Regions from separate parts of the Nonomuraea sp. NPDC050536 genome, predicted to be linked through region 2. Evidence: riboswitches for the same ligand, from Rfam matches in the RefSeq annotation. Region 2 holds a riboswitch; the other holds the start of a gene.
The links. A riboswitch is a leader RNA that binds a small molecule or an ion and turns the genes downstream of it on or off. The one in region 2 is predicted to bind guanidine.

Region 1: linked by a shared signal. The riboswitch ahead of ACIBHX_RS43550 (DMT family transporter) and the one ahead of ACIBHX_RS44985 (MBL fold metallo-hydrolase) in region 2 are both predicted to bind guanidine.

What each region holds. Positions count from the first base shown of each region.
Region 1 is NZ_JBITHD010000024.1:14,731-18,967, reverse strand. It holds gene ACIBHX_RS43565 (VOC family protein) at 1-150, opposite strand, end outside; gene ACIBHX_RS43560 (ABC transporter ATP-binding protein) at 675-2,564, shown strand; tRNA gene ACIBHX_RS43555 (tRNA-Met) at 2,586-2,657, opposite strand; gene ACIBHX_RS43550 (DMT family transporter) at 2,802-3,122, opposite strand; guanidine-III (ykkC-III) riboswitch at 3,156-3,220, opposite strand; gene ACIBHX_RS43545 (class I SAM-dependent methyltransferase) at 3,239-4,045, opposite strand; gene ACIBHX_RS43540 (acyl-CoA dehydrogenase) at 4,149-4,237, shown strand, end outside.
Region 2 is NZ_JBITHD010000026.1:18,239-22,475, reverse strand. It holds gene ACIBHX_RS44995 (FHA domain-containing protein) at 1-1,409, shown strand, start outside; gene ACIBHX_RS44990 (hypothetical protein) at 1,717-2,142, opposite strand; guanidine-III (ykkC-III) riboswitch at 2,444-2,510, shown strand; gene ACIBHX_RS44985 (MBL fold metallo-hydrolase) at 2,523-3,401, shown strand; gene ACIBHX_RS44980 (hypothetical protein) at 3,558-4,235, opposite strand; gene ACIBHX_RS44975 (hypothetical protein) at 4,232-4,237, opposite strand, start outside.

The DNA.
Region 1 (4,237 bases), on a different contig from region 2:
GGGCACCCGGATGAACAGCAGGAACGGATCGGCTGCGGTCCGCACCATCACCTCGTCGTCGCCCGGCTTGTCGCCCTCGCCCAGCGGCAGGCCCATCGCCTCGCTCCACCAGGTCGCCATGGCATAGGGGTCGGTCGCGTCAATGGTCACAGCATGAATCTCAATCACCCGCCCACCCAACCACAGCGAGCATTTCTCGTACGGCAAGCCACCCCGCCGGCCGCCCGCCGTACGTCGGCTGGGGGCCCGCAACCGGCGCTTCTGGCGAGTCGGGGACGCCAGCCCGCCGTAACGGCGCCTTCTAGCCGTGGTGTGACGGCTTCCCCGCAGATGTCAATGCGACTTATGTGGACTTTATGCGGAAAGTAATGCACCTTCACGGAACGGTGTGTTAGTGGATGCGCGAGTAATGAAATGGCACCGGTATTGGCGCGGGTTGAACCGGGAGCGTGTTCGATGCGTTGACCAGGACAAATGCCGATAGATCGAACTTCATACCAAAGCCTCACCAAACCTCCACATATCTAGTGATGTGTAGAGGTTCGAGTGTTAATGTCGCATTTGTCGGCATGCAGGTGCTCCCGCGACGGGAGCTCGCTCATGAGGAGGGGGAACATCATGGCACGTGTCGGCTTCCCTGCCTGGAACAACTGGGGCTGGGGCCGTAGGCGCTGGTGGCGTCGCCGCTGGGGCTGGGGCTTCGGTCGCGGCTGCGGACGCTGCGGACGCTGCGGCGGACGCTGGGGCGGAGGCTGGTGGTGGTAAATCCATCACCAGAGAGCCGGCGGCCTGTCCGCCGGCTCTCCTTCGCTGCCAGGGCAGGAAGGATCCCGGCGACGCCGGGCGTGGAGCTCGCGCCCGCGGTCATGTTCCGCAAGGCCTTCAAGGAGTTCTGGCCCGTCACCCGCGGACTGCGCCTGCTGATGGTGCTCGGCGGCGTGCTGGCCATCGTGGCGGCGCTGTGCGAGGTCGCCGCGATCGGACTGTTCGCCGTCATCACCGACCAGGTGCTCAGCCAGGGGGACCTGGGCGCGTTCTGGGCGCCCGCACTGGCCTGGCTCGGCCTTGCCGTGCTGGCAGGGGCGGTCACCTTCGGCGGCACCTACCTCACCGCACTGGCGGCCGAGCGCTTCCTGCTCAAGCTGCGCGACCGGGTCTTCGCGCACCTCCAGACCCTCACCCCGGATTTCTTCAACAACCGGCACCTGGGCGACCTGATGGCCAGGCTGACCAACGACATCGAGGCCATCGAGGAACTGGTCGGCTCGGGCCTGGTCAAGGCGTTCACCACGGTCATCTCCGTGATCGTCTTCGCCGGGGCCGCCTTCTTCGTCCGCTGGGACCTGGCGCTCATCACCTTCGCGCTCGTCCCCGCGTTCCTGCTGGTCTCGAAACTCTTCGCGGCCAAGTTCAGGGTCGCGGCCGGTCGTGAGCGACTCAGCAACGGCCTGATGAACAGCGTCATCGAGGAGAGCCTGTCCAACCAGAGCCTGGTCCAGGCCTACAACCGCCAGGAGACCGAGTCGGGCCACCTGCACACCCAGGGGATGAGCTGGCTGCGCGCCAACATGTCCCAGGCGGTGCTGTCAGGACTGTACGGCCCCTCCGTCCAGGTGCTGCAGACCATCTGCATGATCGTCATCCTCGGCTTCGGCGCCTGGGAGATCGCCGCCGGCCGTCTCACCATCGGCGGGCTGCTCGCCTTCGCCGCATATCTGGCCTACCTCTACCCCGCGGTCCAGGGCCTGGGCGAGCTGGCACTCAGCATCTCCGAAGCGCTGGCCGGCTCCGACCGCGTGATGGAGGTGCTCAAGTCCCGGCCCAGCGTCACCGACGCGCCCACCGCGGCCCCGCTGGCGGCCCGCGCCCGAGGCAGGGTCGAGTTCGAGCGCGTCGGCTTCACCTACCTGAACAGGACCAGGCCCGCGCTGGCCGACCTGTCCTTCACCGCCGAGCCCGGCGAACTCATCGTCGTCACGGGACCCAGCGGCGTGGGCAAGTCGACCCTGGCCAAACTGCTGCTGCGGTTCTACGAGCCGACCAGCGGGCGGATCCTGCTCGACGGCACGGACATCCGCGACATCACCCGCGCCTCCCTGCGCGACAACGTCACGCTCATGCAGCAGGAGAGCCTGCTGTTCTCGGGGACCGCGCGCGAGAACATCGCCTACGGCACGCCGGACGCCTCCTTCGAGGAGATCGTCGCGGCCGCCAAGCTCGCCGACGCGCACGACTTCATCATCCGGCTGCCCGGCAAGTACGACACGCTGCTCGGACAGCGCGGACGGCTGCTGTCGGGCGGTCAGCTGCAGCGCATCGCGATCGCGCGTGCCCTGCTGCGCGACGCTCCCGTCCTGGTCCTGGACGAGCCGATGACCGGCCTGGACACCGTGACTGCCGCCCGCGTCATGGAGCCGCTCAAGCGGCTGATGGCCGGGCGCACGACGATCCTCATCACCCACGACCTGCGGCACGTGCCGGAGATGGCCCGCACGATCGTGCTCGAGCCGGCCCGCCGCACGTCCCGGATCCGCATCAGGCACATGACGGCGATGCTGCGCTGAGAAAGTGGGTCTCGCGGTTCGTAGCGATGGCAGGAGTCGAACCTGCGACCTTCCCGTTATGAGCGGGATGCTCTGCCGCTGAGCTACATCGCCGTGGCTGTATTGCGAGAATCGAAAATGCGTGTGCGCGGGAAAAGAAAGCCGCCTGGATAACCCGGGTTCGGGTCGCGTTCACGGTAGTCCGCTCGTACGGCGGGCGGCCACCTGTTTATCGGGCCGCCCGCCGTACCGGCGAATTCAGTGGGAGCCGGCGAGATTGAGACCGACGACGCCGATGAGGATGAGGGCGATCGAGCCGATGCGGGCGAAGGAGACCTCGTCTCCCATCGCGAGCATGCCGAGCGCGGCCGTTCCGACGGCGCCGATGCCCGTCCACACGGCATAGGCCGTGCCGACCTCCAGGCTCTTGAGCGCGTAGGCGAGCAGGCCGAAGCTGAGCACGGCGGTGGCGAGGAAGGACAGGGTCCACCACAGGTGTGAGAAGCCGTCGCTCATCTTGAGCGAGTAGGCCATGGCGACCTCGAACAGGCCGGCGACGATGATGACGATCCAGGCCATTGCTGGGAACTCCTTGGGACGAGCCGACAGGGTCGTGCGTCGTCTTGGCGTTCCGGGTACGGCGCGTCTCGTCCGGGAGCAGTCGCTCACCACCTACAACATGGCGAAATTTCGGGTCATTCCCGTACGTCCCACCAGATCGTGACCCAGCGCTCGCGGGGCAGCGGCCACATCCCGAGCTCCAGTGCCGTCGCGCCCACCTCCTCGGCCCGGGAGGGCGGCAGGCAGATCCGGTGGCAGGCGCTCTGGGCCAGTTGTTCCAGGCTGCTGAATCGCTCCAGCGGCGCCTCCCGCTCCTCCACGTGCACCCCGTAGCCGAGCGCCGCGACCAGGGCGACGGCGTCTTCGGCGATGGGCCTGACGGGCCGGTCGATGCCGTGGAAGTGCTGCCAGAGCGGCGTCATCCAGCTCATCGGATGGCGGTGCGAGAGCTCGAGCACCACGCGCCGGCTGGCGTGGGCGTTCAGCGCGCGCAGGAAGCCGGCCAGGTCGGGCACGTTGTAGGCGACGTGCGCGGAGATCGCGACGTCCGCCCGGGGGACGCGGACGGACACGTCGGGCCAGAGTCCCTCGACGGTCGTCACCTTGACGCCGAGCTTGTCGGCCCTGACCGCGAGCTCGGCGAGCATGGCCGCCGAGGTGTCGACGGCGTACAGCTCGCTGATGTGCTCGCGCAGGGGCAGCGACGAGGCCCCGGCCCCGCTGCCGACGTCGAGTACGATGCCCGGTTCGGGCAGCGCCTCGGCCAGCCGGGTCATGGTCGGGCCGTCGTCGGGCTCGGCCAGCGCTCTGTCGGTGCGTACGGCGAAGCGGGCCGGCGAGTGGCCGAACGGGTCGGCTGAGGCCCCGGCGAGGATCTCGTCGGGGATGGCCCAGGATTCCAGGCGGTCGCGCCAGCGAGCGGCGAGCTCTTCGGCATCCATGCAGACGAGCATGCCATGCATATCCATGGTTACCCGCGGGTAGCATTCCTAGTAAGGTTACCGGCCAGTACACATTTCCCTCGGTTCAAGGAGATCGGCAGCCATGGGCCACTACAAGAGCAACGTGCGTGACCTGGAGTTCAACCTCTTCGAGGTGTTCGGCCGCGGTGCGATCCTCGGCGCGGAGCCGTA
Region 2 (4,237 bases):
GCCAGCTCACCGTACGGCGCGCCCTCATCTACGCCGCGGAGCTGCGCTTCCCCGACGACACCAGGCAGCACGAGCGCAAGGCGCGCGTCGACGAGGTTCTCCAGCAGCTCGGGCTCGAGAACCGCAAGGACAACCGCATCTCCTCGCTGTCGGGCGGCCAGCGCAAGCGCGTCAGCGTCGCCCTCGAACTGCTGACCAAGCCCTCACTGCTCTTCCTCGACGAGCCGACGTCCGGCCTGGATCCGGGGCTGGACAAGTCGGTGATGCAGATGCTGCGGGGCCTGGCCGATGACGGCCGTACGGTCGCCGTCGTCACCCACAGCGTCGCCAATCTGGACGTCTGCGACCGGCTCCTGGTGATGGCGCCGGGAGGGAAGATCGCCTACTTCGGCCCGCCGGAAGAGGCGCTGCCGTTCCTCGGCTTCACCGACTGGGCGGACGTGTTCCTGGCCTTCGACGACCCGAACAGAGACTGGGCCGGCGAATACGCGCGATCTTCACCGCATCAGAAGTACATCGCGGCCGACATGATCGCGCCGGTCGCGATGAGACCCCCCGTACAACGAGAGATCCCGCCGAAACAGCAGAGCTGGCCGGAGCAGCTCAGTACGCTGGTGCGCCGTTACTGCCGTGGCATCGTGGCGGACCGGTTGTTCCTCGGCCTCACCGTCGCCCTGCCGATCGTGATGGGGCTGCTCGCTCGCGTCGTCCCGACCGGCAACCTGATGGGACCGCCGAACAGCAACGGCAACTCGGCGAATCTGCTGCTGATTCTGTGCATCGGCGGCTGCCTGACCGGCGCGGCGAACGCGGTGCGCGAACTGGTCAAGGAACGCGCCATCTATCAACGAGAACGGGCGGTCGGGCTGTCCAGATCGGCCTATCTCTGCTCCAAGCTGCTCGTGCTCGGCCTGATCACCGTGGCACAGGGCATCGTACTGACCTACGTGGCGATGCTGAATGTCAAGACGTACGACAAGGGCGTGTTCACGGCGCCGCTAACCGAGCTCTCGCTCGCCGTCGCGCTGTTGTCGTTCACCGCCATGACCGTGGGCCTGCTCATCTCCGCGCTGGCCAAGACCAGCGAGATGACCATGCCGCTGCTCGTGCTCGTCACCCTGATCCAGCTGGTCTTCTGCGGGGCGCTGGTACATCTGGACGGCAAGCCCGTGATGGAGCAGATCTCCTGGCTCGTACCGGCTCGCTGGGCGTTGGCCGCGTTGGCGGGCACTCTCAACGTGGGTCAGCTCATTCCGCACGTCCAGGATCCGCCGGACCCCTTGTGGAGCCAGGACTTCGGCACCTGGTTCCTGGACATGAGCGCCCTGGCCGTGCTCGCGGTCGTCTGCGCATTCCTGGTGGCTCGCATGCTGCGCCGCCACGAACCGGCGGTGATGCGCGGCAAGTGACCGACGAAGGTGTTGGCGCTGCAGTAGCCGTATCACCGGCCTTTCGCGCGAGGTGTGACGAGTCCTGACTCGTAGGCGAGCGCGACCACCTGAGCCCGGCTCGAGAGGCAGAGCCTGCCATTGTGCCTGCCGAAAATTGCATCCATGCAGTTCAAGCGGCATGTGAGTACTCGTGGAGGACTCCGCCGAGTCGATCGCGTCGGCGTATATTCAGGTCGGCGATGCCGCAGGTGGCCTTCGTTCCAGAGCAGGCACCTTTCCAAGAGCTCACGGCGGCACGACTGCACCCACCGCTCCATGACCGCGTTCATCCGCGGCATCCGGACACCGGTGAGCACGGTCTGGATGCCGGTGCCGACAAGGATCTCCTCCATGCGGACTGGAACCGGTGGCGAATCAGATGTCGCGCTCGGCAGCCGGCGTCCTCCAGGTCCATCACGAGATTCTTGATCGCTTGGATGACCCAGGTGGCGGCCGGATGGGCGGTGGTGCCCAGTACCCGGACCCGCCTGGTGGCGCGCTCGATGACGGCCAGGATGTACCGGCGCCGCCCGTTGAGGGTGACGGTCCCGATGAAGTCGCAGGCCAGTAGCGCGTCGCCTTGGGAGCGCAGGAAGTCTGCCCACGTCACAGATGCCCGCTCAGGGGACGGATCCATGCCTTCCTGCTCGAGGATCTCCCAGACGGTGGAAGGCGCGACCTTGATGCCGAGGGTGGCGAGCCCGCCGTGCACGCACCGGCAAACCCCACCAGAGGTTCTCTCAGACCAGCCGCAGAAATGAACGCACCGCGCTGCCGTTCAAGAACGGTGATCTGGTGACGCAAGGCAAGAATCTCGATCCCCCAGCGGTAACAACCGCAGCACAGCGAAGGCGTTCGTGACGGCCGGATAAGCCAGGCGGAGAATCACAAGCGATCATCTTGCCGCGACTCTGTCCCTTCCGAGAGCAGCGCCGGCGCACGAAGAGATCAGTCAGACAAGCGGAATGACCTGCATGGATGGCACTATCGGCAGGGACAGTGTTACCGTCCCCACGGAGGTTCGTAGTGCCTGCCCCGGACGAGATGTGCGCCGTACCCGGCCCGCCAAGACGACGCACTCAAGGAGACGTCATGGGTGCCCGCACCTGCCTGATCGACTTCACCGGAGCGACCCCCCGACCTCGTGCGCTGGACGTCCGGTGGATCCACGGCTCGCCATCGGCCAAGCACAACACCGACCCGGACATCCAGGTCCACGCCTACGACGAGCACACGTTCATCCTCCGGCAGAACATGGCGATCGACTACGAGGCGCCGTTCCTGTTCCTGCTCTTCGGCAACGCCCGGGCGGTGCTGATCGACACCGGAGCCACCGCATCCGCCGAGTTCTTCCCTCTTCGCCAGGTGGTCGACGAGCTCATCGAGTCCTGGCTCGCCCGTCACCCCCGGCACGGGTACCAACTGCTGGTGCTGCATACCCATCCGCATGGTGACCACATCGCCGGCGACGGCCAGTTCACCGATCGTCCCGACACCACCGTGATCGGCGCGGAGCTCGCCACCGCCTGGCCCTACTTCGGATTCGCCGACCACCCCGATGCCCTGGCGCAGATCGACCTCGGAAGCCGGGCGCTGGAGTGTCTGGCCACCCCAGGCCACCACGAAGCGGCTGTCACGTTCTACGACCCATGGACCGGGTTCCTCCTCACCGGCGACACGGTCTACCCCGGCCGCCTCTACATCACGGACTGGCAGGCATTCATCCGGACGATCGATCGCTTGATCGACTTCTGCGACCACCGGAAGGTCACCCACGTACTCGGCTGCCACATCGAGATGACCCGGCAACCGGGCGTGGACTATCCGATCCGCACCGTCTACCAGCCCGACGAGCCCCCACTGCAGATGACCACCGGCCACCTGCGCGACATCCGCGCAGCGCTGAAGGAGATCGGCAACCACCCCAGCCGCCGCGCCTTCCCACTGTTCGTCCTGTGCCCCAGCGCGTGAGCAGCACGAACAAGACCGGGTCCCGCCCCAGTTTCCCAGCCGCGAGGGCCGCAAGCCGACGAGTGGTGCTGCCGGGCGAGATCCGTGTCATTCGCGGCTCGGCCTTCCTCGACCCCCGCGATCCGAACAACGGGCTGGGCAACCTGCGGGTGCCGATTAATCATCCGGCCAGGTCAAGCCACATGTCGGTACTCCTTCAGGACTGCGCCTGCCGAAAAGTCCATCCACGCATTTCAAGCTGCATGTGAGTACTCGTGGAGAACTCCGCCGAGTCGATCCCTTCGGCGTATGTTCAGGTCGGTGATTCGCTCTGTATCCGTGATCGGATTCGGAACGGAGCGTAGCGGCGCCGCTTGAGCCAGGGCGTAGCGCGCTCGGTGCTGGTTGTAGAACCCGTTCGTACTCGCGCAGGGCGTGGCGCAGATGGTGTTCCTTCCACAGCAGACAGCGGTCGAGAAGTTTGCGGCGGCAGAACTGCACCCACCGCTCCATCATGGAGTTCATCCACGGCATCCGGATACCAGTGAACACGGTCTGGATACCGGCCCCGGCGAGGATCTCACCCATCAGGGCCGGGAACTTCCCGTCTCGGTCTCGGATCAGGAAGCGCGCCCGGCAGCCCCCATCTTCCACGTCCATCACGAGATTCTTGATCGCCTGAATGACCCAGGTGGCGGTCGGGTGGGCCGTGGTGCCCAGCACGCGTACGCGCCTGGCGGCATGCTCGATGACCGCCAGGATGTACTGGCGCTGCCCGTTCAGGGTGACGGCCTCGATGACATCGCAGGCCAGCAGCGCGCCGGCTTGCGAGCGCAGGAAGTCCGCCCACGTCACCG